Regions from separate parts of the Lysinibacillus sp. NPDC048646 genome, predicted to be linked through region 1. Evidence: a T-box and tRNA genes for the amino acid it is inferred to sense, from the RefSeq annotation. Region 1 holds a T-box; the other holds one or more tRNA genes.
The links. The T-box of region 1 lies ahead of tyrS (tyrosine--tRNA ligase). A T-box ahead of a tRNA ligase gene usually reads a tRNA of that ligase, here a tRNA-Tyr.
Positions count from the first base shown of each region.

Region 1 (16,123 bases):
CGCTGAGCACAGCGTATAGAATACGGTCGTCACATAAATCGCATTGACTGACATACCTACTGTCTCCGTATAAAGTAGTAAACCACCCATCGTCAAAACCGTTCCCGCCTGTGCCAATAAAATGGTGCGTTTCTTTGAAAAATTATCGGCTACATAACCCGCAAGTGGCGCTACGAGAGCGCGCGGTAATATGGAACAAATCATATTCGTCGCAAAGCTCATGGCAGAACCTGTCATTGCTAAAATATACAAACTAATACCAAATGACAGGACATGCGACCCTAACAAGGCAATCATTTTACTAGCGGTAAAAGTCCACAAATGATAAGTCGCCTTTTTATATTTTTCCGCTTCATTCATCTAAAATCCCTCCAATTGTTCAATTAATTTTAAATGTTTAATTTAATTAAACAAAATATAGCATAGTTGTGCCTTTTCACGCAAGCAAAAGTTTAATATAATTAAACAAAAGATATGTGCATTCAAATCAACAGCAAGCTCAGTTTTATAGTATGAATGCCTAGACATTGAGTACATGAAGTATTATTGTTATTATGCGAGAAAGGAGGCGAGGCAGTGAACTCTTTAGGCACTCGGATTCGCAAATTACGGAAGGAACGAAAATTAACATTAGAGGCACTTGCCGCCGACCGTCTAACCAAGGGTATGCTAAGCCAAATTGAAAATGACAAAGCCAAGCCATCCATGGAGAGCTTGGATTATATAGCGGAACGTCTTGGCGTAAAAGCAAGTGAGCTACTTGAACAGGTAACGCCCGCTACAATTCGTCACCTTTTAGAGCAAGTGGAAATCTTGTTTGCTGAGGTAAAGCGTGGAGATGCGGACAACCATCAGCAAATCGTTGAGATGATTGAGTCTTACGCGGAAGATCTCCCTTTAAGCTATGAGGCTGGGCGTTTGCTTTATATATATGCAGATGCACAATATGAAGCAGGTTTATCGACATGGGCGTCACCATTGCAACAAGCACGGCAAATATTTAAAGAAATCAATTTACTGAGCCATTGGTTTAAAACATATATGTTACAGCTGACCATTTTAGCGGAAAACCGTCAATATGATGAGGCTTATGCCTGTATCATGCAGGCAAAAGAGAAAATTGCGCATGAAAATTATCAGCTAGATTCACGAGATTCGGGCAAATTGGCTTATTACATTAGCATCCTTCAGCTGGCAATTGGTGAGCATGAAGCAGGTAAACAACTGATAAATGAAACCATTACAAATGCCCACAAAAACCAACTGTACTATCATATAGATGATATGTATCGTATCGCAGCTTATTGTGCCATGATTGATGGTGATTTCGTACAAGCAGAGCATATGATGATGAAGCTTGAGCAGTATCGTATTTTTGTAGAACAGGTGGATGTGGACGCATTTATCTTCGTATTAAGAGCGCATTATTATAACAATTATACAGGCGATTATCAGCAGGCTTTGATTGAAATTGAACGTTTTAAAGCCCTCGTACATGGAGATAAAGAAAAATTGGATGAAAACTTTTATTACGCAGAAAAAGGGAAATCCTACTATTTGCTTGGTCAGCATACGGAGGCAAAGGAAGCATTTGAACACTATAAAGAAATCCCTATGTACACTTCACATCCGTATGATTTGTTGAGTATGAATGAATGCTTCTCCTATAAAGCGCTTAACTACGCACAGCTTGGCGAGTTAACAACGGCTTACGACATCGCCAAAAAAGCCTACATGGATTCGCAAGAGCTGATCGACCTCCCCTATAAAGAAAAGATTAAGGAAGTTTATTTTTCGATCAAAGCACAGATTGATTTGGTTTAGTATGATGCAAGTAAAAAAATTAGGACCAACGATAAAGGAATTCACCTTCTTGGTGAATTCCTTTTTATAGTTGTTTATAGATACTACTACTTCCCAGCCAAACTTAATGCCAAAACAAACGATTAATGCACTTCTATTCGCCTTAAACTTTGTAATAAAATGAAAGAAATACCACTAAGTCCAATCGCAACTAACAATGAGTACGTAAATTCATTGTCCATAGCAAAGAGCATTCCTCCCAAGAGAGAGCCTATGCCAATACCTAAATTCAAAATGGCAATATTATAACTAAATAATTGGCTTGGATCACCTTTGACAAATTGCAGTAATGCATACTGAACCGTAGGATTCGTTCCCCAATGGAACAAATTCCACAGTAAAATACATAAAAGCACTATCGTTACATTACCGGACCCTAACAATAAACCGAGCAATGATACACTATAAACGACAGTTATTATCGTGCCACTTAAGACATATCCATATTTTTCAGCAAGCAGGTTCCCTAACTTAGAACCGATTACGCCCGCTACACCTGATATAAATAAAGCAATACTAACTACTGAAAGTGAATGCCCACCTTGGCGAATCAATGGTTCCACATATGTAAATAACAAACTAGTTGAAACCATCATTAAAAACAAAAACAGTAAAATAATGATGACCCCTTTTTTCGAAAGTACATGATAGTCGCCTTGATTGTTTTGCACAGTTTCAAATGCCATCTTATTGATACCAAAGTGAATCATTGCTAAGCACAAAAGTGCAATGCAGCAAATAAGATAAAAAGGAACTGACCAATCAAAGTAATTCGCTAGCAGCATACCAAGTGGTATACCTAAAATATTAGCTGCGCTAAAGCCAACATAGATATTAGCAACTACCTTTGCTTTTTTTTCTGGTACACATATTTTTGCACCAATTGCCATTAATTTCACCGTAATAAGTGAAGCACTTCCAGCAAGAATCACTCTTAGTACACAAAGCATTGCAAATGATCGGACCCATATTGTGAGAAACGTTACTAAAATAAATATGAGGATACTTCCGACTAACGTATACTTATCCGCCCATTTTCTTGTCCATTTCGTTAAAAGTGGACTGAGGACCGCAAAGGCACAAGCATAAATTGTCACAAGTTGTCCCATTAAAGCTGGCGATACATGAAATGCCTTACTCATAGGCAAAAGAATGCCCACCACTATTAAATCCGATACCCCAACAATAAACATTGTCAGAAATCCAATAATGGTTATTTTGGTTTCTTTACTCATAGTTTAACTCTTCAATAGCAGCAGGTCCAAGACGTCACTAATACAATAGTTTGGTTGTTCTTTTTGTAGTTGTTCTTCAGAATGACTACCCCAAGTCACTGCACACGTCTTACATCCAGCTGCTTTACCCATTTGTATATCGAAAATGGCATCACCAATCATTACGCATGCTTGTAAATCTAGTTGATGGCGTTCGACTAGTTTAAAAATCCCCTCTGGATGAGGTTTATAATGCTTAACTTGGTCAGAGCCAATATAATCTTCAAAAAATCGGTTAATTTGAAGTGCCTGTAAATTTCGTAGAAGCACATCGGTTTTTTTGCTCGAAACAACAAAACACTGTTTTCCTTGTTTGTTTAGCTCCTCTAACACATCCATCATTTTTGGAAAAAGAGAGAGCGATTCATTTTCAAATTTTTTATATTCCCTGCGGAAAATAGCAAGTAACTCCTCAAATAAAGACTCTTCTAACTGTATGGATGCCATTTCTTTAAATGATTGTTCGATAGGAATGCCCATGTAATATTCAATTATCTCCACACTTGGCGTTTCAAGCTCTAGTAATCGAAATGCTTCTTGCGTAGCAAGTACGCTACATTGTTTTGAGTCTGCTAACGTCCCATCAAAATCAAATATATATGATTTCATATTATTTATTCACCTGTCTATATAGTTCTATAATTTCTAATTCATTCATTTTACAAATATTATCACAGACGCTTCTATAATGATACGAACATTTGGAATAATTGTCATTTAATAGACAATAGAATACTTTTGTCATAATTTTATGAATATCGCAAATCGAAGTCAAAAATTCTTCAGATTTAAAATAAGTGTCTTGAATTAAAAGTTTTACATAACTCGTTATAATCTTATAAAAAATATTTGCCTCTAGTACTTGTTTATCATTCATGAATATAAAACTACACATTGTATACACATATTGATGCAAGTTATTTATTTGTAAAATATTTTCCATTTTATCAATAAAGTATTTAAACTCATTCCATGAAATATGATGCTTAAATTTCTTATATATGATGCGTAGAATCTCATCTTTCAACGTTGATTTTGAAAATAAATGATAATCATAGAGTTTGGTTATAAAAAACAAATCTCTAAAATCACTGTATGTATAACAAATTTCATCTGCAAAATCAATTATGCTTCTTTCGTCAGTCATAATCGCCGATAATGGTTCTAAATATGCTCGCATAGTAGAGTAATAACCTTTAGTTATACGCTGTCCATCTGATTTTTCTGGAATTTCCTTGGTATGTTTAAATACAACAGCTATTGTTTCATTTGTAACTTTTAAATCTTTTGAAAGAATATGAAGTGCTTGAGCATTAGATTCAAATCCACCGTGTGATTTCATTAAGAAATTCAATATTTTCTCTCCATCATGACCAAATGGTGGATGACCTATATCATGTGCAATAGCCCCGCTAATAATGTGTACTTTACTCAAATTTTTTGTATATTGAAGATTATCAGCTAATATAAGAGCTGCTTTAACAACTTGGTGACTATGATCAAAGCGGTTAGTGACATCCTTATTAAATAAAATTAACTGCGTTTTATCTTGCAATTTTGAAAAAATATCTGAATTCATTATTCTATTAAAATCATTTAAAGTTTCAATTCGATTCATTAAGTAAATTGCATTATATGCTTAGCGGTTAACACATGTAATGCCAATAAATCATTTAAATGCTCTATTTCAAATCCATCAAAATTAGCTATAGTTCCGACTTTACAGCAAGTTTGGACGTTTTCAAATTCTTGTATAATATCTGGTGACTTACTGATATGCAGGTCTTTATTGGTAATTATCCTTTTAACGTCAACCTTCAATAACGTAGGTAAATGTGCCGACTCATTGAATAGGATCAATTCAAAATTCTTTTCTAAATGAATGAAATTTTGTAGGTTTTGTAAATCATCAAAATTAACATCTAGAAACACTCTTTCTGGTAAATAGGGTTCAAATAGCCAAGGTTGATAGGATGGCTTGTCATTTGTATCCCCAATAAAATAAGAAAGTTTCATAGGTGTAGGTTCATCTTCAGTTCCAATTATAGGACCTAATCCTGGATGCACTGGACAACCGTCAAATTTTAATGCTAAGTTTCTAACTTTACGTTGAGCATTGGCTTTAATTGTATTATTTTCTTTAAAAAATTCATTAGAGCGATTAAATGTTTGTAATGCCAATATTAAAAAGCTATTTAAATTACGTGATTTGCGATTTTTATAACTGTTACTGCTAAAGTTAATAAACCACAACTCCTGTTTAAATCTAAATGAAAAATCATCATCTAATGGATTAAAAGGTTCATTTGGTTCAAATATATTTTTCATCTTTTTTAGCAAATCCCAGGCTAAAAATTGTTTAGATTGGAGACTCATTTCACCTATTGGTTGAAAGAAGACCAATAAACCTGACAAACCAGCTTTATCTACTTCTAATTGACTAATCTCTGTTAGATAATTATCTATATCCTGTTCTAATTCTCTAGGATCATACGGATAATTTAAAGCTGCAATATAATGGGCTTTCTTTTTGAAACCTTGGGTACCAAATACACAAGGAAAATCTTTAGCTTCCACAATTTTTTGAGCCTTTATTGTTTCTGAAGTTAACCATTCATAATCCGACGGAAATTTAGTATTCATTTTCTCTTGCTTAATTAGCACATAAACTCCTCCTTAGACTTTGAATATTTAGAAGAGATTAACGACCGATTAGATCCCAAATTAAAGCGATAATATTCATAATTTAACCCTCCCTTTATTATTCAATAATCTAATTATTAGATTAAAGACAATATAATTGTTAAAATGTAAACAATTGTTAACTAAGAGGTGGAAATATTGAATATTGGAGAATCTATTAAGGAAATTAGAATCGCTAAAAAAATCCCTTCAAAAGTCCTATACAAAGATTTGTTGAGTAGACCTGCAATAGCGCGCTTTGAAAAGGGAGATAGCGATACAGGGACAATGAAATTTTTTGCTCTGCTTGAAAGGCTGAATATTACGTTAGAGGAATTTGAACAACATTTGAATTCTAGAGAAAATAAAGATTTCTTTTATACGAAAGAATACATAGAGGCATTCTATTTAAAAGATATTGATAAATTAAATGAATTAGCCAATATGGCCGATCATGATTATAAAAGAAATAATCTCAATATAAAATTTCTTCATTATAGAGCTATTATTCATTTATTAATTGATGATATCCAAAATACCAAGTTATATATTAGTGAGGTAGAAATATTACAAACATACTTAGGTACATGTGAAAATTGGGGCTATTATGAAATAACTCTTTTTTCTAATTCATTGAATTTTTATTCTAACGAATTTATTAATATCGTCTATAAAAGAGCTAAGAAAACTTTATTGGATTTCCAGACTTTTAAAAGATACCGAAATGAAGTTTCACTAATGCTTTTTAACATTATGGAAAAGAAAATTTCAGATGGTGATATTGACGGTGCTACTTTTTACTTAAAAGAATTAAATGAATTAAAGATTACTGTTATAGATAATATGTATGTGCAAGCGATGATAAAGTTTTTCTCAGCTATTGTTGACATAGCAAACGATGATTTACATAAAAAGAGCCAAATTGAAGTCGAAAAAATAATTGATTTCTTCTATTTTTTAGATTTAGCTTTTAAAGCGGAACAGTGTCAAAATCTATATAAAAAAGTTAAGGACATGAATAAATAAGAAAAAACAGGTAGGGAAAAATAAATTGTTTTCCTACCTGTTTCCTATTAAATCATTGAAAGTGGCTAGATGAACATTGCCGTATTCACACTTCTCAACCTCTATCTCGTCTCATTTCTTTGTGAATTTTACGCAGTGCTTTTTTGGAACCACGCTCGATATCATGCTGTAACTTTCGGTCCTTATAATCCACAAACAATGTATCTACATCATAGCCCTCTGGGTATAATTCTTTTGCTTGCACCTCTAAGACGAGCCGTTTGCTATTGACTTCCATGAAACTACCTTGATAGAACACGACAACAGTATAGGTATTGTCCATTTCTTTATAGACGATGCCAAAGTCATTATGATCTAATAATTTCACCCGGTCCCCTTTTTCAAATGCATATTTCTCTTGTTTTTGCTCTTTGACAATTTTCGGCTTTCTTATTTTATCCTCATGTACTCGTTGTAAGTGATAATCTTTATTTTCCATATATTCTTTCGCTCTTTGTAGCACAGTTTCTCGGACATTCATTTTTCTAGAAATCCACAGGGCATTACTGTCCCCCGATGTGCCTATCATCAGCTTATACATGGGCTCTAATGTTTCGCTATTAAAGCGCATGGCTGCATTCATAAAATCATCATGCATTTCTGAAAAACGTTTAATTTCGCCATAGTGCGTAGTTGCCACTGTGATACAGCCCATCTGATAAAATTCCTCTAAAATGGAAATCGCCAGCGCAGCCCCTTCATTCGGTTCCGTACCACTTCCGATTTCATCAAATAGTAAAAGCGTATTATTATTGGATGCGCGCATAATTGCAGCAAGATTTTTCATATGCGATGAAAACGTACTAAGCGCATTTTCCAAGCTTTGATTGTCGCCAATGTCTACAAAGATATGTTCGAACACTGCCAATTCAGTTGTCTGATCTGCACTAATATGAAAGCCGGACATGGCCGCCAAGGTTAATAAGCCGATTGTTTTCAGAACGACCGTTTTCCCTCCGGCATTTGGTCCTGTAATAATTAAGCTACGATAATCTTTGCCAATTTCAAAATGAAGTGGCACAGCCTCACTCGTTAAAAGTGGATGTTTACAATTGACTAATTTTATATAGCCATGATCATTGAATTGTGGTTCGACTCCGCCAATTTGTTTACTAAATTTTGCTTTGGCAAACACCATATCGTATTGGCTAATCAACTCCAAGTTGATGTTGATGGCATGGATATTCTCAAGCAGCAATCCCGATAATGTAGCTAATATTTGATATTCTTCCATCGCTTCTTCCACTTTGAGACTCGCAAGTTCCCCATTTAATTTTGCCACTGTATTGGGCTCTATAAAGACCGTCGACCCTTTAGAGGAAATTTCAATGACTGTTCCAGGCACTTGATTTTTAAAGGACGCTTTTATCGGAATGGTATAACGATCATCTTTTTTACTTATAAAGAAATCTTGAATATACGTTTTATTGACACTATTGTTTAAAAATTTCGTTAAGCGTTCCTTAATTTTTTCTTCCGTCGTTTCGATACTGCTTCGAATACGTTTTAAGTCTCTGCTTGCCGCTGAATCCACACGATTGGCTTTAATCGAAAAATTGATTTCTTCCTCCACACTTTTAAATTCGGACATCGAACTTGCGTAAGATGCTAGTACTGGAGCAAAAAATTCTTTATCCAGCATAAACTTTTTAATTTTCCTGCATCCTCTTAAAAAGTCTGAAATACTGATGAGCTCACTTGGGTCTAGTATGATACCTTTTTCAAGGTTTTTGAGGGTATGGTCAATATTGGATACGCCTAAAAATGGGACATGCCCTTCTGCATCTAAGATTGTTCGTGCCTCTGTTGTTTCGTTTAAGCGATTTTTCACGACATTTATATTGGAGCTGGGTGTCAACTTATCCAATAATTGCTGCCCTAATCCACTGACACAATACGATTTTACCAGTTGTTTTAACTCGTTATATTGTAACTTCTCAAAAGTTGTATGATTCATTTTCATTTCTCCTCACGATGATTTTTCAAGTCATAATGAAGATACCTACCCATTAGATGTCGATGAACTTTCAACTATAAAGTGAAACTTCAATCAGTGGGGGTTTTCTTCATCCCCCACTGATTGCTAGTTGAACCAATCGGGCATTTACGGTCAGTTGATCGTCCACCTAGTTGACTCGTTCTCTTCTCCACTTGAGGTAGGCGTCTTACTGACCGTTAATGCGGGATAAAATTGGGTTGTTTTTCTTTTATTCAGTATCTATTATGCCTCGGCATAATTGCGTCCGGAGGCTTTAGGCCAACATGATGTTGGTCACTCAGTCGTGTGTTGCTGTCGCACAGATAAATTGCCACAGGACGTGGCGTTCATAGACCGAGTTCCTCTATATCAGCAGGTGTTTTATGTGCGAAAGCGTAGGGGCAGCAACAGGTTTTTTATGTACGAAAGCATTGCGGCAGCCACAGGTGTTTGGACACCCGCTGAAAAGTAACTTTAACCTACATTCATCTCTACACCTATAAAGGTGGGAGACTTCTGTAGCTGTCGTTACGCTTTCTGTACAAAAAATATTTACTGAAAGAAGATAAAAATAAACACAAAAAAGCTGTGGGGATACCACAGCTTCCTTTACATTTACAAGGCATAGGTAAACCGAATCAAGCCAACATCAAATGCAGCCAATTCAAAATTACATGCTTTATAAAGTATTGTAGGTATCTTCATAGGTTTCGAAATAAATCCATGACAAACTCAGGGTGCTCTTGATAAACAAATCCCCAGTCACGTCATCAAATTTACTTCATTTAGTTTTGCCTATTTAGAACCTACCGCACTCACAAAAAGCACCTCGCATTAATTTATAGTTAGTTTCATAATCATCTAATTGATTGAACTCATCATACTATATGCGAAATGAAAAGTAAAGTTGCTTACTTTTGAAATCAATCATTATACGGTTGAAAGTTGCTTATATCCGATATATGACACGAACGCAACGATTCCATCAAGAACAATGCGAGTGCAAAAATCATTTTTGTAATTTTCTAAAAATACAATATAATAAAAGAAAAATAAGTACCCTTATTTATGAAATTGCTGGCAATGGAGGTGTTGTTTATGCCTACTAAAAGAGAAGCCCCAGAAGAACAGCGAGAACGATTACGCCAAGAGGAATTAAAAAATAATCCCACTGGTTCTCTAAATGATGGATTTAATAGAGGGAGTTCACCGAATTTAACTGGTATGGGATGGAAAGAGACAGGTGTATTAATATTAGTCCTTATAGTTGGCTATATTGTCTATAAATTCTTCTTTTAAAATTGGTGGCATTTTTTCTGCTATCACTACTCGAAAATAAAAGCGCAGTCGAGAAATTGAATTCCCCCATTCGTTAGACAGATTAACAATAAAATCTGTTTAGCGAATGGGCGTATTTTTGGAACGCAGTAACGAAAAGTATTATCTATGTCACTAAGAAACGTTTGAAGAACTTCAAAAAGCATGGATGAAACTAGTCATTTCATTTTTTAAAAAACGTTATTACTTATCCTCCCTAAAATGGTTGAACGAAAGAAACTATACATAATACTTTTACTGTCGCATACTTTATAACATTTATATAGCAGTGAGAAAGGATGATACCCGATCTGTAGAAAGGGCATCTTTATTGTGGCAACTATCATGTTGATATGTGGATCTTTCGTAATTCTTGATCATTTTTTCAACCAATCAAATGATGTTGTTTCTTTTGCTAATCATCAAAAATTGTTAGAAGAAGTTGCGAAGATTGATGCTCAAATAACCGAGACTGAACTTTCGAACAAAATTATTCGTAAGCTAAACGAACATGGCTATACGCTGGCAGGAGGTATTGGATACACAATATACCCAGATAAACAAATAATCGCACTGTTCGTGAACGATGTCGAGTCCATGCATACAGAAAGAATAACTGACATACAAAATTTAATTACTACTGTTGCAGCAGAAAACGGTTTTCATTCCTTTGAAATCGATATACAAAATGCCGCTAAAAAATAAATAACCCTGCTGCTAAACCTAGTAGACCTAGATAATACATTGGACTTAAAGTGTCTAGTGGTTCACTAAACACAAAAACTAGCATAAGTAACTTTTCTTTTCTAAATGCTGTTTGCATATAATTTCTCACGATATAGCGCTGCCGCAAAGTGAAAGTTATTATTGGATTTCCACACGATACCATCTTACATTTTTTATAGTGTGCGAATACAACTATCAAATAATGAATACTCAAAATTGGTTGACAATTAAAGATGTATGGTTATAATAAATATCAATATCTGCAAAACGAAGATTTGTTTTATGCATTTCGGAGTATAAGAGTAAAAGCGTTGAAGAGAACGAGTAGCTTTAATGGAACTTACAGAAAGTAGCCGGTTGTTGAGAGGCGCAAGGAAAGTTAAGGTGAATACATCTTGGAGCTGCGTACCGAAATTATAGTAGGCTACGACGGGGTTGCATCCGTAATCAATGCATGGGTATCGCATATAGCCGTACTTATCGAGGGGAGTTATGTGAATAGCTCTCAAATAAAGGTGGTAACACGTTCATACACGTCCTTTAGGTTTATTCCTAAAGGGCGTTTTTTTGTTTTTCTCTTATAGAATCTGCCAGATTAACATTTGAAGGAGTTGTTATAGATGTTGTTAGAACCACAAGAGCAATTAGCAATCATTAAAAAAGGGACAGAATCAATTGTTCATGAAGAAGAATTACTGGCAAAATTAACGCGTTCATTCGAGAAGAAAGAGCCGCTGACAATTAAATTAGGTCTTGATCCTTCAGCACCGGATATTCATTTAGGTCATGCCGTTGTTCTACGCAAAATTAAGCAAATGCAAGATTTAGGGCATCAGGTAGTCATTTTGATTGGGGACTTTACTGGTCGCATTGGTGACCCAACAGGTAAATCAAAAGGTCGTGTGGCACTGAGTGATGAAGTGGTTAAGGAAAACGCCAACACCTATTGCGAGCAAATCTTTAAAGTATTAGATAAAGATAAAACAACTGTCCGTTTTAATAGTGAATGGTTATCAAAATTAACGTTTGAAGAAGTCATTCAATTAGCTGCAACGACTTCGGTAGCGCGAATTTTAGAACGAGATGATTTTCAAAAACGTTATAAAAATCAAGTGCCTATTGGGATTCACGAATTTTTCTACCCCTTAATGCAAGCGTATGATTCAGTAGAAATTTCCGCAGACATTGAGTTAGGCGGCACAGACCAAACCTTTAATATTTTAATGGGACGAACACTACAAAAGCATTTAGGGTTAGAAAAACAAATCGCCATTTTTATGCCTCTGCTAGAAGGGTTAGATGGGGTTGAAAAAATGAGTAAAAGTCTAGGGAATTATATCGGTGTCAATGAGGCACCAGAAACGATGTTTAAAAAAGTGATGGAAGTGCCAGATAATTTGATCATTAAATATTTTGAATTGGCAACAGATGAGCACCCTCAGTTAATCAAAATGATTCAAGAGCGTATAGCAAACGACGAAAATCCCCGTGATGTGAAATTAGAATTAGCAGAAATAATTACCTCGTTATATCATGGTGAAAATGCGATGAAGGAAGCCAAAGTCTATTTTGAAACCGCCTTTCAAAAACGGAAAATTCCAGAAAATATTCCTAGCCTTTTAATCGAAATCGGACACGAAAAAATTGCGGACATCATCTCTGAGCTTATTAATATGAATTTTGTTCAAAGTAAAAGCGAATTTGTAAGGTTAATCAAACAAAATGGCGTATCATTAAATGGTAAAAAAATCCTTCTTGATGATTTAGATCATACGTTAATGAACAATGACGTGTTACAAATTGGCAAGAAACGATTTGTAAAATTTATTAAATGATGGGCGATTTTTAAATATTATTCTATCCGATATAAACATTATTTTTTTCCGCTATATTATCCATTTAATCACTATAAATGCCATCTATTATGACTAATCTTTGTTCAAAATAGATGGCATTCTTTTAAATTGACAGAAGTAGTACGTATCATGATAAAGTCCATATAATTGTGTAAAAGAAAAAAGAGTCATTTTTATTCCTCCTGGGTAAATGTTAAGTACGACCAAAACATTGAGGAGGAAAAAAATGACTCAATTTAATATTACTCTAAACATGGATTTTTTAAAAGAATCCGTTATGGATTCAGATATGGAAGCGATTGTGAAGTCGACAGTGGTGTTAATTCTCAATGAATTTATGGAAAAAGAGAGAGACGATTATATACAGGCAAAGGCATATGAACGAATTGATGCGCGTAAAGGACAGCGAAATGGCTATTATGAGCGTGATCTAACCTTAACGATTGGGCGGGTTACATTACGTGTCCCACGCACACGAGATGGTGAATTTAGTACAACCCTGTTTGAAAAATACAGTCGCATGGATCAGGCACTGGTGTTGACGTTGATCGAGATGGTAGTGCAGGGCGTTTCTACGCGGAAAGTCACCCATGTTGTGGAGCAGCTATGTGGACAGAAAGTATCGAAATCTTTTGTATCATCGCTAATGGAAAAATTAGATCCAGCTATTCAAAAATGGACAAATCGGTCACTAGTAGACTTGAAGTGTCCCTACCTATTTCTAGATGCCATGTATATTAAAGTACGTGAAAATGGACGTGTCCTTTCAAAAGCTGTCTATATTGCGACGGCACTTACCTTACGTCAACGACGTGAAATCATTGGTTATCAGGTGTCCGATGTAGAGAGCTTTGAGGCATGGAAACATTTCTTTCAGTCCCTCAAAGTGCGCGGGCTTACCCTGCCTACATTAGTCATTTCCGATGCGCATGAAGGATTAAGAAAAGCCATTCAAGCTGAATTTCAAGGAACAGCGTGGCAGCGTTGTACCGTTCACTTTAAACGCAATCTTATTCAGTCCTTGCCCAAAAAAGATACCAAGGAATTTCGAACAGGAATAAAGCGAATTTTTCAGTCTTTAACGGAAGCAGAGGCACGCGAAAGATACGAAGAACTAGTGGAGGAATTCGAGGGACAAGGAAAGTATGAGAAAGCTCTGGTCATCCTAGAAAATGGCTTTGAAGATACCATTCAATATCTACAGTGCCCTGAAAAAATGCATTCCTTTATTCACAGTACAAATGCTTTAGAACGCTTGAATCAAGAAGTACGTCGACGTGAACGAGTGATTCGAATTTTTCCAAATCATCGTTCGGCAACACGGTTAATTGGAGCAATCTTAATGGATAAAGACGAGGAGTATGCGCTCCAACGCGGAATAACAGTTGAATAGAAGCTAGCTTCTATTCAACTGTTATTCCGGACAAGTACTCGACAGAACTAGGAGAATTACTTTTACACAAGATTAAGGACTTGACTCGTATCATATCCGAATTCATGGAACATTGGGTTATTTAACACCGGTTGAATTCAATACAGCAGTCCTTATATAAGTTGTCCAGTTTGGTGTTGTCATACCACCAGCCACCCCCCCATAAGGTGTCACTCATAGTTGTTGATTTTCTGATTAAGCTCCAACAATTTCTTAAGAGTCTGTTTCTATCTTATCAAAAAATCATCTAATTTTTATTGGCTCATCCGTATTACCTTTAATAATTCAAATAAATTACTAATTCTTTTTAATGTATTTTGCTACAATACTTTTTAATCGTAAGTTCCCTATTATTCAAACAACATCATTTGCTCTTTTTCACCTAGGCGGTCGATAGCTAGTGGTTCGTGGTCTTGGAAGTACGCATGATGTAGCCATTTTTCTTTTGTCATGATATTTTTGTTTGAATCTTTGGATGCGCGTAGTCGGCAGCTATAAATGATGGGAAAATAGTCTTGTAGAAATTTCCCTTCTGCGTGAGCAGTTAGTGCAATCATTTGGAAGCCTAATTGTTCGGCTACGAAAAAGACTGGGTTGAGTACATGGTCACTCGATGCCTTTCCAAATGGATTGTCTAAAATAACAGTGCGGTAACGCTTCATTTTTGTTTGGGCATGATGTCTTTTCTCAGAAACATATTTTAGAATGCCCAGAAATAGCGTCATATTTTTGCTCCATTTTTCTCCTCCAGACCAAATATTACTTTGCTCCCAAGAATATGAACGTGTAGAGACATTCCCATCATTCGTTACTTTACGGCAGCTAACCTTCATCACTTCATTGTTCATAACAATTTGTAGCAGCTGTTTTGACTGTAGCCAGGTTTCGATTTCTTTTCGTACCTTCCCACTGTCTTCCATTCCTTGATCGTTAAGAAAACGGTCAGACTCTAATTGCGATAAAATCCAATCTATATGATCACGAATACGATTTTTCCCTTCATTTTCTTGCCAATCAGGAATAATAAAGTTAAAAATTTGTTTCCATGTGTCTCCTACTTTTACCTTTGTTGTACTTGGAATATGACGTAATTCTTCTACAACTGTTTGTAAGTGATTGTGAATTTGATTGATAAATGCTTGCATTTCAGCATCTTTTTGGCGTATGTGTTCGTTCGCATAATGTGTTGCTCTTTCAACACTTATCATCATATTGTTGCGAAATGCAATGATATCTTCATAGCTTTGTTTATATTCGATCCCATTTAGTGCCATATTGCGCATTTTGACGTCCGTGATTACAGTATGACAAAATGCTCGAAAAGCACGCTTCGCATGTTCTACTTGTTTCGCTTCACAAGCTAAATCCTGCTGTTTTTGTTTTAATAGCTCTGTTATTTTCTGAACAAAAGCTTTTCGATTATAAGTAAATTCTGTAATCACATCTTCAGTGAATGTAACACCAACAATATCAGGGGCTGTAAAATGGTGACTTTCCTCAAATTTCTCAAGCTCTCGCTCTGCAAATTCTATGTCTTCTAATTGTTGTTCGACCTTCAAATGCGTTTGTTTTAAATAATCATTGTGCTTTGCAAGGCGCATTTGTTCTGCTTGTAAGCTGACTTGTATGTCAAAAATATTCTCGCTGAATTGTAGTCTTTCCTGTTGAAATATTTCCTGAAAATGTTCAAGCATTCGTTCTACTTTACCACTTTGAATATCACGTTCTGATTGTTTCTCTGTTCGCTCTTTGCCTTTAATAAGCATTTCGTTTTCTAATTGTGGTAATTTTTCAAGAAGTGCGTTTATGTGCTGCAAGCCTTCAACAGGATACTGCAGGTCTTCTAATAAATTTCTATGCTCCAGTCGTAAATCGTTTATTTGTTGTTCTGACAATTGCAACGCATTTAAAGCTGCTTCATGTCTTGCTA
Region 1 covers NZ_JBNNLZ010000002.1:105,674-121,796, reverse strand. Annotated here, with positions in the region: gene ACQKII_RS02815 (MFS transporter) at 1-360, opposite strand, end outside; gene ACQKII_RS02810 (helix-turn-helix domain-containing protein) at 577-1,824, shown strand; gene ACQKII_RS02805 (MFS transporter) at 1,947-3,098, opposite strand; gene ACQKII_RS02800 (HAD family hydrolase) at 3,102-3,746, opposite strand; gene ACQKII_RS02795 (HD domain-containing protein) at 3,748-4,755, opposite strand; gene ACQKII_RS02790 (YqcI/YcgG family protein) at 4,755-5,801, opposite strand; gene ACQKII_RS02785 (hypothetical protein) at 5,979-6,845, shown strand; gene ACQKII_RS02780 (endonuclease MutS2) at 6,940-8,841, opposite strand; gene ACQKII_RS02775 (DUF6366 family protein) at 9,961-10,161, shown strand; gene ACQKII_RS02770 (hypothetical protein) at 10,513-10,884, shown strand; T-box leader at 11,208-11,449, shown strand; gene tyrS (tyrosine--tRNA ligase) at 11,526-12,740, shown strand; gene ACQKII_RS02760 (IS256 family transposase) at 12,988-14,154, shown strand; gene ACQKII_RS02755 (hypothetical protein) at 14,544-16,123, opposite strand, start outside.

Region 2 (16,123 bases), on a different contig from region 1:
TAACACAGAAGTCTATGTTACGGCCGATGAAGAAAGCATTACGGGCAATTTTTAAGTAATCTTCTGCAATATCCTCAAGTACATCTTTTGAATCAATAATTGTTTGGATACCGTTTGCCGCAATCGCAAGCTCTTGTTTTAAATCAAATTCTAATCCTTGGCCATTCGCCTTGGCAGTTACATATGCTGCTACAGCAAGTACAGCTACCTGTGCTACGTACGCTTTTGTTGAAGCTACAGCTATTTCTGGGCCTGCGTGTAGTAATAAAGTATGGTCGGCTTCACGTGACAATGTTGAGCCTGTTACGTTTGTAATTGTTAATGTTGGGTAGCCAAGCTCTTTAATTTTCACAAGCACTTGACGGCTGTCAGCTGTTTCACCTGATTGGGTAATGAAGATAAACAATGGTTTTTCAGAAAGTAATGGCATATTGTAGCCAAATTCACTTGAAATGTGAACTTCTACTGGGATACCTGCCATTTTTTCGAAGTATTGTTTACCGATTAAACCTGCATGGTAACTAGTGCCGGCTGCAATAATATATAAGCGGTCTGCGTCTTGTAATGCATGTAAAATAGCTGCATCAATTGTTAAGTCGCCAGTTTCACTTTCATATGCTTGAATAATTTTACGGATAACAGTTGGTTGCTCATCCATTTCTTTTAACATGTAGTGAGGATACGTACCTTTTTCAATATCACTCATATCAAGCTCTGCTGTATATGGTGCACGCTCTACTACAGTACCATCTAGTTTCGTAATTTGAACGCTTTCTTTGTGTACAATCACGACTTCTTTATCATGTAATTCTACGTACTGATCCGTGACTTGTAGCATGGCCATTGCATCTGATGCAACCACATTGAAGTCCTCGCCCACACCTACAAGAAGTGGTGATTTGTTTTTCGCTACAAAAATTGTGTCAGCCGCTTCTGCATCTAGTAGCGCAAGTGCGTAAGAGCCGTGTAATAGAGATAATGTTTTACGGAATGCTTCAGCTGTTTGCAGTCCATCTTTCACAAATAACTCGACTAATTGTACGATAACCTCTGTATCTGTATCAGATTTCATCGGTATACCTTTTAAATATGTCTTTTGTAATAAATGATAGTTTTCAATTACGCCGTTATGTACAAGCGTAAAACGACCTGATGTACTTTGATGAGGGTGGGCATTTAAACGGTTAGGTACACCATGTGTTGCCCAACGAGTATGACCAATACCGATTTTCGCTGCTACATCCTCGTCCACTGCTTCACGTAAGTCTGCAATACGTCCTTTTTCCTTGAAGATTGTAACGCCCTCTTCATTGCGTACAGCAATACCTGCTGAGTCATAACCACGATATTCTAGTTTCTCTAAACCTTTTAATAAGATTTCCTTTGCATCTGTTTCACCAATATATCCTACAATTCCACACATAATTTATACTCCTCCGCTATTGTCAATTTAGTGCAATGACAAACTAGACCTCAACCTATCGAATTTTTTAGTGGACGTAAATGTTTTACTTAATTTTTGACAAAATAAGCATACAAATACGCGCACGTTCTCGTACTATTCAGCCATCTGAATAGTGCTCCGCTTCGATATGTGGGGTTTTCCTATTTATCTATTGCTTTAACTATACCTTCTCCATTTTCTGTACATTCAATCACTCAAATGCTTTCAAAATGAAAAATGACAATCGGGTATGTCGATTGGGAGGCATCCGCCGAATTTTCGATAAACCTCCACCTCGTCTGCTGAAGATGTAACCGTCCAATTTCTTCAGCTCAGGCGCTATAATTGTTTTCCGTTTTATGCTTCTTTCCTATCCTCCTCAGCATATTAAGCTATTATATGTAACGCAACAGCTGTTCCGTTCCAATAGCATTTCCATCATACTTAAAAGTAGTTCATTAGTCAAATAGATCCGCTGTTTCAAAGAGCAATTACTTTATTTCCCATAAAAATAATGGCTCATTTGCAATAATGAACCGTTATTTCCCGCGCAATATTAAGTGTTTTTTTACCGATATGTAGCAACCTCTTCCTCTTGATAATATACGAAATGGTCTTCTACAATTTCATGCCAAGAAGCGTCTTCAACCAATAACTTTGCTAAATTTGCTGCATCATATAAAGCTAGTTGGCAATTTTTCTCAATTAAAGGCTCAGCAATTGGAATGGCGCCCTTCGCCTGCTTATTCAAGCCTAAAATTGTCCGGCTCGTAGTAGATTTACCTGAACCTGATTCCCCTACTAAGCCCAAAATCCCCCCCTCATTAAATGTATAGTTGGAATTATTCCATTTTTGCATTTTTACGCTAGAAAAAAAGTTACTACCTGATTAGATAGTAACTTTCGAAATAATTATACGACTTCATGTAACAACTTGACAATCTCTCGATTAAAAGCTGGTAAATCCTCGGGTGTTCGACTTGTTACAAGTTGCTTTTGGCAAACAAATACTTCCTCGTCATGCACCGTAGCACCAGCATTTTCAAGATCGACGAGAATAGATTGATAACCTGTCGCATCTCTACCTTTTAATGTTTTAGCTGTAATGAGCAACTGCGGACCATGACAAATCGCAAAGGTAGGCTTCATGGCATCCATAAAGTCCTTCACAAAAGCTACTACACGGTCATCTGCACGTAATATATCTGGAGAAAAGCCACCCGGAATAAATAACGCATCAAACTCAGAAGCCTCGACTTCATCGATTCCTTTTGCAATTGTTACGCTTTCACCGTGCTTTCCTTTCACTACTTTTCCTGCTTTCGTGTCAATCGTTGTAAGCTCATGACCAGCCTCTTCTAATGCCTTTTTGGGGCTTGTCCACTCACTATCTTCGAACATATCAGTAATTAATGTTGCAATCTTAGCCATTTCAATCAAACACTCCTTACATAATAGGATACTTTATTTATTCCCCTAGCTATGCAAAGTAAACATGTTAATTATTCAGTAGCTAGCTGCTGCAAAACTTTTATCGCTAAATTACTAAAATAGTTTGCCGCCACTAGTAAGGCTTCTTCATTTAATATAAAGCCTGGGTGATGCCATTCCTCTGTACCACTCGTACCCATCCAAACAAAGAAGCCTGGTTTTAACGTCTGGTAGTAAGCGAAATCTTCACCACCAGAACTTTGTTTAGCCTCTACTACTATTTCAGCAGCCTCCTTTGCAACATCTTCAAAAACACTTGCATTGTTCACGACTGGTAAATAATCAAACCATCGAAAAAAATGGGGTTATGACTTGTACATCTGTTTGGTATATTTTAGAACTCCTATTACCAGTTGCCAACAGGTAGCGTACTTAAAATTGCAAACTAAAAACTCGGCTTTCTATCTTGTTAGAAGAAAACCGAGTTTACATGTATGTTTATTCAGTTAGACCCATTTCAGCGCGTACAACATCTGCAATGCGCTCTACATAACGCTCGCAATCTGCTTCTGTAGCAGCTTCCACCATTACACGAACAAGTGGTTCTGTACCAGAAGGACGTACTAAAATTCGACCATTGCCAGCCATTTCAGCCTCGACTTCAGCAATAACGGCAGCAACCTTAGCATTTTCCGTTACAGCATGCTTGTCTGTTACACGTACATTTACTAAACGTTGTGGGAAAATTGTCATTTCAGATGCAAGCTCAGAAAGTTTTTTACCTGTAGCTTTCATAATATTCACGAGTTGAATACCCGTTAACAAGCCATCACCAGTTGTATTGAAGTCCAGGAAAACAATATGGCCAGATTGTTCGCCACCTAAGTTGTAATCATTAGCACGCATTTCTTCCACGACATAGCGGTCACCTACAGCTGTTTGTACACTTTGCATACCATTTTCCCCAACTGCTTTATAGAAGCCCATATTACTCATAACTGTTGACACAATTGTTTGCTTTTTCAGGCGACCTACTGCATTCAAATGTTTACCGATGATGAACATAATTTGGTCACCATCCACGATTTTACCGTTTTCATCGACTGCGATTAAACGGTCACCATCTCCATCAAAGGCTAATCCAACATCTGCACCCTTTTCCTCAACAAATGCAGCTAAGCCCTCTGGATGCGTTGAGCCAACGCCTTCATTAATATTTAAGCCCGTTGGTGAAGCACCCATTGTTGAAATGTCTGCTTCTAAATCCGCAAATAAATGGGTTGCAAGAGAAGATGTTGCACCATGCGCACAGTCTAATGCCACAAGAATGCCATCGAATTCTTCATCTACTGTTTGTTTCAAGTATTGAATGTATTTTTGCCCACCTTCGAAGTAGTCACTTACAGAGCCCAAATCTGCCCCGATTGGACGTGGCAATGTATCCACTTCTGCATCAAGAATTGCTTCGATTTCGGCTTCTTGCGCATCTGTTAGCTTGAAGCCATCAGGACCGAAGAATTTTATGCCATTGTCGGCAACTGGGTTATGTGAAGCTGAAATCATGACGCCTGCATCTGCACTCATAATTCGAGTAAGATAAGCGACACCTGGTGTTGAAATAACACCAAGACGCATCACCTCTACGCCAATCGAAAGAAGACCAGCGACAAGTGCACCTTCAAGCATTTCACCTGAAATACGTGTGTCACGACCAATTAATACCTTTGGACGTTCCGTTGCATCTTTCGTTAAAACATAGCCACCTACGCGACCTAGTTTAAATGCAAATTCCGGTGTTAATTCACTATTCGCGACGCCACGGACGCCATCTGTTCCAAAATATTTACCCATTCTAATTGTTCTCTCCTTCAATGCAAGACGACCTAAATCACGCTTGTCTCTTGTAGACAATTGGACGGCTCGTCTGCTTACTTTTGGAAAAGTCTATTTTCGTTCATTTGTTAGTAACTATTAATTACACCCCTACGAATTGTACCTGACGCTCTCGTGCATAGAACCTTTGCTATATCGTTTCTTTATCATGCTTAACATACTTTTTCGCATTTCGGACAAATAAACAATGTGTCTAGGTTTGTATCCACGGCATCTCCTAGAGGTTTCAGCCAACAAGGTATTGTTTCTTAAGTTTGCCACTGAGTCAAAATAAAATTATAGTCAGTTATTGTTTAAGAATCAATATCTTCTGTAATTGTATCAGGTTCAGTTTCTTCAGGATTTGGATTTGGATTTGGATTTGGATTAGTAGTAGTTTCCTTCGATTCCTCTTCCACCTTCGTAATATCTGCTTTAACTTTTACTTTTGATTCAGATATTTTTGTCACACCTTCTGGTAATTTCACATCAAATTCATATGTTTTTGATTCAGTAATTTTTGACAGGTCGACATCTACCAAAATTTCAGCCAAGACATCAATAATCGATTTTTTACCATATACTCTCAACGCTGTCGTATCCAGCGATAATTTATCGATTGTTATACCATCCTGTACTTTACCTGTTTCATTCATCGTAACAGGTAGTTCTTTGCTGTATTCTCCAATATCCACTTGTACCTTAACGCTGTCTGGTTCAATAGTCACATCTAATTTATTTAAATCTCGATCCAAAACTTTCACTGCCGCTTCTTGTGAGAAAGGTTGATTTAAGCCCTGCTCACCAGTTACTGTCGCTTTTACATAGCTGATGCTCTCAATGGCACTTTTTGCCCCTGTGACAAATACTGTTGCTGGGTTTGCAGTCATGCCCTTTAATATATAGCCTTCATCAATTAAACGGTTGTTCATCTCCGGATCAACACGGAATTCCTGTGTGACTTTTTCCTCGATATTCACATCGATTGTCGCTGGGTCTAATGTAACTTGCAGCTTATCAGAAATATTTTCGTATTGCAGCTCTACTTTATGCTCACCTATTAATAAATGGTTTAAGTCTACAAATATTGAGAAGTCCTTTATCGCTTTTGTTTGTATAACAAGTGGCATTGGACCCTTAATTGTGACATTAACCGTTTTTGGTATACCCGTCACAATTAGGCTTTCATCATCATAATAAACATCTACAGGTACATCACGAATCACTTCCACCTGTTCATTCGTTATCGTTTTATTTGTTGAAGATAACTCTGTACGAACGGAGAAAAACAGTAAACAGGCTAGAAAAAGTGCGATAATTCGTAATACCCAAGGGCTATCCATCATTTTATCCATTCTTTTTCCCCCTCCAAGTCAACTTAGAGGCTGTATTCGATTCTTGTACTGATCCGAACCACATTCTACGTAATAGAGTTTCGAATTCCTCTAGAGAAAGATTGCGATGTAGATTACCGTTTAATGTAATACTAATGGCTCCTGTTTCTTCCGATACGACAATCGTAATGGCGTCTGTCACTTCACTTAAGCCAAGTGCCGCACGGTGTCGTGTTCCAAGTTCTTTTGAAATAAACGGGCTTTCAGAAAGAGGTAAATAACAGGCCGCTGCCGTTACCTTATCCTTTTGCATAATTACCGCTCCATCGTGAAGTGGTGTATTCGGTATAAAAATATTGATGAGTAGTTCAGATGAAATTTCAGCATTCAAGCCTATTCCCGTTTCAATATATTCATTCAGACCTGTTTCTTTTTCAATAGAAATCAACGCCCCAATACGACGTTTTGCCATATAACTAACGGATTTCTTCATAGCCTCAATAAGTCTTGTCTGCTCTTCTTCTACTTGGCTCGTTGAACGTTGGAATAGCTTTCCTCGTCCAATCTGTTCAAGTCCACGTCGAATTTCAGGTTGGAAGATGATAATAATCGCCAAGAAACCGAACTCGATCACCTGTTTTAGCATCCAACCTAATGTTTCTAACCCTAAAAAGTCCGTTGCCATGCGCGCAATAATAATGACGAAAATGCCTTTTAATAATTGGACAGCCTTCGTACCTTTAATGAGGGTTAAGATTTTATAAACAACGTACCAAACGAGCAGTACATCTATGAAGTTAATAACAATGTTCACTGGCGTCAAATCCGTGAATTGTTCGATAATTTGCACGTGGCATCCCCCACTTTTCATTGCGAATCCATACACATTTAAGTATAGCACATTCTTATTAAATGTAACTTTTTTCAAATAAAAAGTCTACTCAAAAGAGTAGACTTCTCAGCCTCTCACGTGCACTATCATGTAGGACGTATAGAGTGTTATTTAGTTTCTTTATCTTCAAATGCCATGGCGTCTTTGAATGAATTTTTAATGGTATACCATAGCCATTCAAACGCTTGGTCAATTTCTTCAATTTGACCTGTCACAACTGCCGAGGATGCCATGTACTGCCCATTAATAACAGTAACATTGCCATCTACTTGCCCCTCAACAATTAAATCACCATTTTTTACAACGATATCCCCTTTGACAACTTCACCTTTCGGTACGATGACCGTTTGCCCTTCAACAACTAGATTCGGCTGTTTCGTGACAGAAAAATGTTGGTCATCCATGAAACTTCCAAGTAAAGTAGCACTCATAAATAGGCAAAAAACCGCTGCCGCCACAAATAATGGGTGACGACGAATCCATTTTTGCATGCCCACACGACTTTTAGGTTTGGGTAAACGAGCCATCACTGCAGCTTCAAAATGCGGAGGTGCTGTAATATGAGAAGCACTCTTCACAAAGGCGATCGTTTCACTTAATTCCTGCATCAATTGCTTGCAATCACCGCATGAATGCAAATGCTGTTTCAACTCTTGCTCATGCTCACGACTAATGTCACCGTCTAAATAATCATGCATATAGTCTATAATATGCTCTGGACAAATATTCATGACGCTCCCCCTCCTACAGATTGTTTAATTGCTTTCGTAATGCTTCACGTCCGCGGTGAATTCTCGTTTTCACCGTACCAAGAGGCATATCCAAAATTTCACTAATCTCCTGTAACGATAATTCTTCAATATATTTCAATACTATAACTGAACGATATTTATCCGGTAAACGTCCAATCTCATATTGAATACGATCTTGTAACTCCATCTGCTCTAGCTGTTCCTCTGGTAACTGGTCATCTGCAGCAATTTGAGAATACATATCAAGCCCTTCAGTACCAGCTACTTCCGCATCTAAATAGTAATCCGGCTTCTTTTTTCGAATACGATCTATGCAGAGATTTGTCGCTATGCGATAAAGCCATGTCGAAAATTTTCTTTTTTGATCAAATGTATGCAGATTCATATAGGCACGTACAAACGCTTCTTGTGCAATGTCTTCTGATTCTTGTTTATTGCCTAACATCCGGTAGCATACTTGGTACAGTTTGTGCTGATAGAGACTCACAATATCGGCAAATGCGTTTTGATCGCCTTTAAGCACTTGTTTTATTCTCTTATTTACTAACGCATCCATTGTGTTAACTTCTCCACCTTTACAACTGTCTTATACTATACGACCCACCGATAAGAAAAGTTTCATTTTAATTAATTATAACAAAAGATTTTTATTCGATGCGACAATAGGCATTTTTTTGACAATTTTATTATACGAGGGTCTCTCCAAATAATGAGCCCATTAATGCTACTGCAACATCTGCTGTTCTGTTCTTTTCATCTAATATCGGGTTAACCTCTACAAATTCAGCGGATGTAAGTATACCTGATTCCTGTAACATTTCCATCGCTAAATGACTTTCACGGTATGTCATCCCACCAGGTACCGGCGTTCCCACCCCAGGTGTATACAGCGGATCTAGGCCATCTAAATCAAGCGATAAGTGTAAACCATCTACCTTGCGTTCTTTTAAATAGGAAAGAGCATCCTCCATAACACGAGTCATACCTAGTCGATCTACCTCGTGCATTGAATAGACTTTTATACCTTGTTGACGAATCAGTTCACGTTCTCCAGGATCTACTGAACGAGCTCCGATTATAATGACATTTTCAGGTTTAATTTTCGGTGCATAGTTACGAATTTGTACAAGTCGATCATGTCCTAGTCCAATACTAACAGCTAGCGGCATCCCATGAATATTACCAGATGGAGTTGTATCTGGCGTGTTTAAATCTGCATGTGCATCAAACCAGATAACACCTAAATTTTTATAATGTTCACCAAGCCCAGCTAGCGTGCCGATTGCAATGCTATGATCTCCACCAAATACAAGTGGAAACTTCTTCTGCTCAACCGCTTCATATACTCTGCTTGCCAAAGTAGTACTTATATCGACGACTTCTTCTAAATTTAACAGTTGTTTATCAATAATTGCATTTTCTTGTTTATGATTAACACGGATATCTCCCTGATCCTGTACCTCATGACCAATCGCTTCTAAACGATCAACAATACCTGCATAACGAATAGCACTTGGCCCCATATCTACTCCTCTGCGTGTTTGTCCGTAATCTGTCGGCACTCCAATGATTGAAATACTATGTTTATTCAATATTTTATACCCCCTCTGTGTTGTATAACCATTGTAAAGCCAACAATGCCTTTGGCTCAACTCAACACATTTTTGCATATTCATGCAGTCAAAGAAGGCAAAAAAAATCTCCTACTGTTTTCAGTAAGAGATTAGTATCTGTAGTTAATGTGACACTTTTGAATATATTCTATAGAAAAGTGAGCCATGAAGGACTCGAACCTTCGACCCTCTGATTAAAAGTCAGATGCTCTACCAACTGAGCTAATGGCTCAAATATAAGAAATGAATGGCTGGGGTACCTGGATTCGAACCAGGGCATGACGGAATCAAAATCCGTTGCCTTACCGCTTGGCTATACCCCAATCATTGTATAAATAAAACTGGTGGAGGGGGACGGATTCGAACCGCCGAACCCTAAGGAGCGGATTTACAGTCCGCCGCGTTTAGCCACTTCGCTACCCCTCCGAAATTAACACTATATGGTGGAGGATGACGGGCTCGAACCGCCGACCCTCTGCTTGTAAGGCAGATGCTCTCCCAGCTGAGCTAATCCTCCATAAAAACAGGTGTAATTTCTTTACAGTTTATTTATTCTTTTTAAGCCTTTGCATTACTACAACGCCAAGGAAATGGTGACCCCTACGGGATTCGAACCCGTGTTACCGCCGTGAAAGGGCGGTGTCTTAACCGCTTGACCAAGGGGCCGACATGTTACATTGTTCTCAACAAGACAAGATTTATAATAACATCTTTTTTTATACTTAGCAAGCATTTTTTAAAATTTTTTAAAACTAAATATTTGCTTATGAAAATGTTCAAAAACCTAACTTAATCCTACCATCTTCTCAATCATTTATCTACAATCAATTTAAATGTAGCTTCTACCTACTATGATCGTAGTTGTAGATTCATTGAGAATGAGTAGATTTAAAATAACCTCACTTTTATTGGAATAAATTAGTTTAAACGCATCATTAATTGCCTAAAAAAGCTGCTACAAATTACTGTAGCAGCTACTATTCTTACCAAACGATACGTTGGCGTCGTTTATATGATTTTGCTTCTTTGTAGTCTTTACTGCCTTCTTTTCCTATCCCTAAATAATGCTCACTAATTTCATTATCGGATAATAGGCTAGCTGCATCCCCTTGCATCACTACGCGGCCATTTTCCATAATATAGCCGGAGTGTGCAATCGATAATGCAACATTGGCATTTTGCTCAACTACTAGAATAGTCATACCTTCTTCTTCATTAATCTTTTTAATGTTTTGGAAGATTTCTTGTACTAACAGCGGCGCAATCCCTAAAGACGGCTCATCGAGTAATAATAGCTTTGGCTTAGCCATCAAGCCGCGCCCAATCGCCAACATTTGCTGCTCACCACCCGATAAATAACCCGCTTTACGTGATTGGAGCATTTTTAGTTTCGGGAAATAGCCGTATATTTTTTCAATATCCGCCTTAATATTACCGCGATCTTTTCGTGTATAGGCCCCTGCAATCAAATTTTCTTCTACTGTTAAGTCTTTGAAAACACGACGCCCTTCCATACTTAAGAAAATTCCCTTTTTCACAAGGACATCTGGCATAATATCATTGATGACTTCGCCTTGAAACTCAATCGTACCATCTGTAATCTTTCCTCCATCACCCACGAGGAGACCTGAAATAGCTTTTAAAGTTGTGGACTTACCCGCTCCATTACTACCGAGAAGCGCAACAATTTTCCCTTCGGGTACATGGAGGGACATTCCTCTTAATGCTAGGATATTTTTTTGATAAACAGCCTCTAAATTATTTACCTGAAGCATGTAAGTCCCTCCTTTCTATTACAGAAAATTAATCTTCGAAACTAATGTAATCTGTAATTGCTTCCCATTTGCCGTCTTTTACAACACCAATACGAATTTCTTTTGTACCTGCATGGTTGTTAGCTGAGAATGATACATTTGCTGCTACACCGCCTAAGTCTAGGTCTGTTAAAGACTCCATACCTTCACGGATTTGAGCACCTTTAATGTCACCATCTGGATATAATTCAGCTGCTTTTTTAATAGCTTCAACCATAATTTTCGCTGTTACCCAACCTTGTACGAATTTTTGGTTGATGTCTTCGTCTTTTTTGCCTTTGCCTGTCAAGTATTCTTCTATTTCAGCCATCCCTGGCACTTCATCACCTGGCATAGAGTTGATCAGTACGCCCATATATCCTTCAGCAGTTGCCGCATCTACATTATCAAATAGACCTTCACCTGTAGTCCAGTTAAGACCCATGAATTGTGTATCGATTCCCAATGTTTTTGCGTCACGTAAAATTGTAGAAGTTGCTGCCCAAGTTTGCTGAATGATTGCATAGTCTGGGTCTTTCTTTTTCATATTTAATAATTGTGATTGTGCTTCTGTTGCTTTTACGTCGATTACTTGCTCGTCCACAACTTTAACACCGATTTCTTTTGCATACGCTTTCATATCTTCAACTGGAGAACGGCCGAACGCTGTATCATTGTAAAGTAATGCTACTGTTGGCTCGCCGCCTTCATGATTTTCTTTAATCCATTTTAATAATGCACGACCTTGGTCAGAATACGAAGCTGCCACTAAGAAGTTATATGGCGATTCCTTTGTATCATTTAAGTTCTCCGATAATGAACCTGATACGAATGGGAATTCATCGGCAGCTACTTGCTGGCGTAAAGCCTCTGTATCACCTGTACCGAAACCAATAATTGCTTGTGCACCAGCTTTGTCACGGTGCTCTTGATATAACTTTTGTGCTTCTGGAATAACATAACCATAGTCTTTACCGATTAACTTAATATTTAAGCCTTCGATCCCTTTTGAATTAGCATATTCTACATATGCTTCTGCCCCTTCAGCAAAAGGTGCACCTACATCAGATGTACCACCTGTTAAATCCCATAGTCCCCCAATTACTACTTCACGGGCATTACTATCTGTGTTACTTCCTGTATTTGTACCACTATCGCCTTGTGTATCGCTATCTGTTGCCGAGCCACCATCGCCATTACAAGCTGCTAGTACAAGTACAAATAAAGCACTCAATAGCAACCATAATAGTTTCTTGCTTTTCTTCACATCAATTCCCCCTACTGTTTGTGTATTTTTGTATTTATATATTTAATTTCCCCCGCAGGCACTAGTACGAGAATGGCCAAAGCTTAAAGTACTTCTTAATATTTAACCAAATATGCGCTAGCCCTCCTGGTTCAAAAATTAAAAACAGGATAATGACTAAACCAAATGCAAATTCTTTAAATGCAGATAATAATTGATTTAAATCTGGGAAGTATACTGTAACCAAATCGATTGCAGTTCCTAAACCAATCGGTAATAGTGTGATAAATACCGCCCCAAGAATAGACCCAAAAACACTGCCTAAACCACCGATTAAAATCATCGCTAAGTACTCAATGGATACCGTTGTACTATAAAGTTCTGGACTTACAATCATCGTATAGTGAGCTAGTAAAGCACCAGCTAACCCTACGAAAAATGAACTTACAGCAAATGCTAATACTTTATATTTGAATAAGTTAATCCCCATAATTTGTGCTGCTATATCGCGATCTCGAACAGCTAAGAAAGCTCGCCCTACTCGCGTGCGTAATAGATTCGTTGCATACAGCACCGTTAACAATAAAATCGCAATAGACAAGTAATAATAAGATGTATTAGATTTGAATGAGAATGACCCAATCGATGGACGGCTTAGCACCATCCCTGATGTACCACCAGTTACGCTTGTCCATCGACTAATAATAAATAAAATAATTACTTGCGCCGCTAATGTAGCGATTGCCAAGTATAAACCTTTCAAACGTAATGCTGGTAATCCGAAAATACCACCTACAATGGCTGTAATTAATCCGGCTAATGGCAAAGAGATCCAGAAGTTAAGCCCGTATGTAGATGTGATAATCGCCGACGTATAGCCTCCTACACCTAGGAACGCTCCTACTCCAATCGAAATTTGCCCTGTAAATCCTGTTAAAATATTTAACCCTATTGCACCAATAGCTGAAATGGCACAGAGCGTTAATAACCCTACCCAGTAGTTTGAAGTAAATAGCGGTACTAGCAATAAAACGCCAACAATCACTACGATTTTAACTTTTCCACTAACCGTACCAAATAACTTCATATCACCTACATAAGATGTTTTATAATTGCCACTTTCACGAACAAATATATTCCTCACACCGTCACACCCTCTCTATACCCTTGCTGCCGAATAATCCGTGTGGTTTTACCATTAAAATCAACAGTACGATGATAAACGGCACAACTTCTTTTAAGCCGCCACCTACAAGCGGATCTAAGTAGCCTCCCGCAATATTTTGAACAATGCCGATTAAAAATCCACCGATGATAGCACCTGCTACACTGTCTAGTCCCCCTAAAATAACAACTGGTAATACCGTTAAACCAATTGTCGCCATGACTGGACTTACACCACTAATGTTCCCTAGTAAAACTCCACCAATCGCTGCTACCATTGCTGCGATCGACCATGTTACAGCATAAACAAATTTCACACTCATCCCTACCGATTGTGCAGCTCCTTGATCGTCTGCAACCGCACGCATCGCTAAGCCAATTTTCGAATACTTGAAGAAGATTGTGAAAACAATTAACAATACGATAACAATGACAAATGACCATAAATAAACTGGCGTTACAATTACCCCACCAAATTGAACCGGTGTTTGTGGAAATACTGGTGGGAAGATTTTCGTGCCATGTCCCCAAATCATATGGATAGCCCCAGCCAATAAATTCGCCAATCCGAGCGTCGCCATGATAACTGAAATAGCCGGTGCATGCTGTAATGGACGAACAACAAGTCGCTCTACAATTAATCCTAATATCGCGCTTACAATTAACGTAATAATGATGGCGATATAGAACGGAACCTTGTATGACGTTAACAGCACTAAACAAATATAAGGACCAAATAAAACGAATTCACCATTTGCTAGGTTTAGCGCACCACTTGCTCGATAGATTAATACGAATCCAAGTGCCACTAATCCGTATATACTTCCTACTACAATTCCGTTACTAAGCATTTGTAAAAAGAATGTCATCATGCCACCCCTGTTCAATTTTTAATTGAATAACACGTAAACTTACTTCTTCCTCTACGGATTCGGCATGTGAAGGTGTTAATGACACTTCTTGTGTATCTGTATACATGCCATCAATTAATTCTTTATATTTTTGTTCAACAAAGTTTCGGCGGATTTTTAACGTGCGCGTTAATTCCCCTTGATCTGCCGTAAATTGCTTGTGTAAAATAGAAAACTTTTTCACACGGTATTGCGGAGGCAATTCACTCATTAATTGTTCAACTTGTTGCTCAATGAGCTCTACAACTTTCAAGTTTCTTGATAAGTCTGAATATTCTGTAAATAAAACGCGGTTTTTATCCGCCCATCTCCCGACGCTATTCATATCAATATTTAAAATAGCGGTCATGTATGGCTTATCTTTACCGAAGCAAACCGCTTCTTGAATATATGGACTTGACTTTAACTCATTTTCTACTAATCTCGGATAAATAATTTCACCAGCTGAATTCGTGATGAGGTCTTCTTGTCGATCTAAAATATGAAGATGGCCTTGCTCGTCAAGATACCCATGATCACCTAGTGACAGCCAACCATCAACCACTTCTTTTTGGTCTTCCTCATTCAAATACGCCGAGAAAATGGCATTGTTTTTCATATAAACGATACCGTCTTCTCCTATTTTCACTTCCGTATTTGGAATTGGGATGCCTGAGCTTCCTGACTTGATTTGACGATCTGGCTGAACAAATGCAATACCTGCAACTTCTGTCCCACCGTATGTTTGCTTTAAATTCACGCCGATACTGTGATAGAAATGGAAGGCATCCGGTTGCAACGCCGCCCCCGCAACATACGCTCTTCTAAGCCTAGCTATCCCTAAGTGATCGCGAATAGCACTAAAAATAATGACGTTGCCTAAAAAGTACATCAGTTTATCCATACCTGATAGCACTTCATTATTGGCATCCGCTTCCGCTTTTTTATCCCCGTACTTTTTAAAGAAGCCATACACTTTTCTTTTAAACCAGCTAGCCCCTTCCATCCGAATTGTAAAGCTAGACATTAACGATTGATACACACGAGGGGGTGCGAGCAATGTTTGCGGACCAATCTCTCGCAAATCAACCATTACAGTATGCGGCTTTTCTGGAAAATTAATAGCGAATCCAACAATTAACGGCACAACGGTACTAACTACTTTTTCATTTACCCATGACAACGGTAAAAATGAAAAGTAATCATCATTTTTCTTCATTTCCTCTTCCTCCGTTAAATTTTTTGCTGCATTGATTAAATTAAAATGTGTCAATAAAGCTCCCTTTGGCCTGCCCGATGTTGCGGCGCTATAGGCAATCACAGCCGGGCTATGTGTGTCTAGCGTGCTCGCTTGCTCTTCGTAAAAATTAGGCTGCTGCTTTAATAAATCTTCTCCCTTTTTCATAAAGTCATCTAAAAAACTAAGTTTAGGATGTTTATAATGGCGTAACCCTTGCTTATTGTAGTAAATAATATGTTCTACAAGCGGAATACGACCCTCTATTTCTAGCAGTTTATCTACTTGTTCTTGATCTTCCACGATGACAATTCTTGCTTTGCAATCGTTTAAATAAAATTCCACCTGATCTGGTAATGATTCTTGATAAATCCCTACCGAAATGCCACCTAGCAATTGGGTTGCCATTTGCGCATATAGCCACTGCGGTCGATTTTCGCCAATAATCGCAAGCT
Region 2 covers NZ_JBNNLZ010000026.1:3,691-19,813, reverse strand. Annotated here, with positions in the region: gene glmS (glutamine--fructose-6-phosphate transaminase (isomerizing)) at 1-1,423, opposite strand, end outside; gene ACQKII_RS20455 (ATP-binding cassette domain-containing protein) at 2,013-2,303, opposite strand; gene ACQKII_RS20450 (type 1 glutamine amidotransferase domain-containing protein) at 2,357-2,875, opposite strand; partial or broken gene ACQKII_RS20445 (M20/M25/M40 family metallo-hydrolase) at 2,947-3,231, opposite strand; gene glmM (phosphoglucosamine mutase) at 3,374-4,726, opposite strand; gene ACQKII_RS20435 (CdaR family protein) at 5,062-6,102, opposite strand; gene cdaA (diadenylate cyclase CdaA) at 6,095-6,931, opposite strand; gene ACQKII_RS20425 (anti-sigma factor family protein) at 7,081-7,704, opposite strand; gene sigW (RNA polymerase sigma factor SigW) at 7,718-8,281, opposite strand; gene rocF (arginase) at 8,412-9,317, opposite strand; tRNA gene ACQKII_RS20410 (tRNA-Lys) at 9,498-9,570, opposite strand; tRNA gene ACQKII_RS20405 (tRNA-Gln) at 9,587-9,661, opposite strand; tRNA gene ACQKII_RS20400 (tRNA-Tyr) at 9,681-9,764, opposite strand; tRNA gene ACQKII_RS20395 (tRNA-Val) at 9,780-9,855, opposite strand; tRNA gene ACQKII_RS20390 (tRNA-Glu) at 9,930-10,004, opposite strand; gene ACQKII_RS20385 (ABC transporter ATP-binding protein) at 10,322-11,113, opposite strand; gene ACQKII_RS20380 (ABC transporter substrate-binding protein) at 11,142-12,398, opposite strand; gene ACQKII_RS20375 (branched-chain amino acid ABC transporter permease) at 12,460-13,521, opposite strand; gene ACQKII_RS20370 (branched-chain amino acid ABC transporter permease) at 13,526-14,410, opposite strand; gene ACQKII_RS20365 (AMP-dependent synthetase/ligase) at 14,385-16,123, opposite strand, start outside.
Region 2: it encodes a tRNA-Tyr, which carries the amino acid that the T-box ahead of tyrS (tyrosine--tRNA ligase) is inferred to sense. The anticodon was not compared.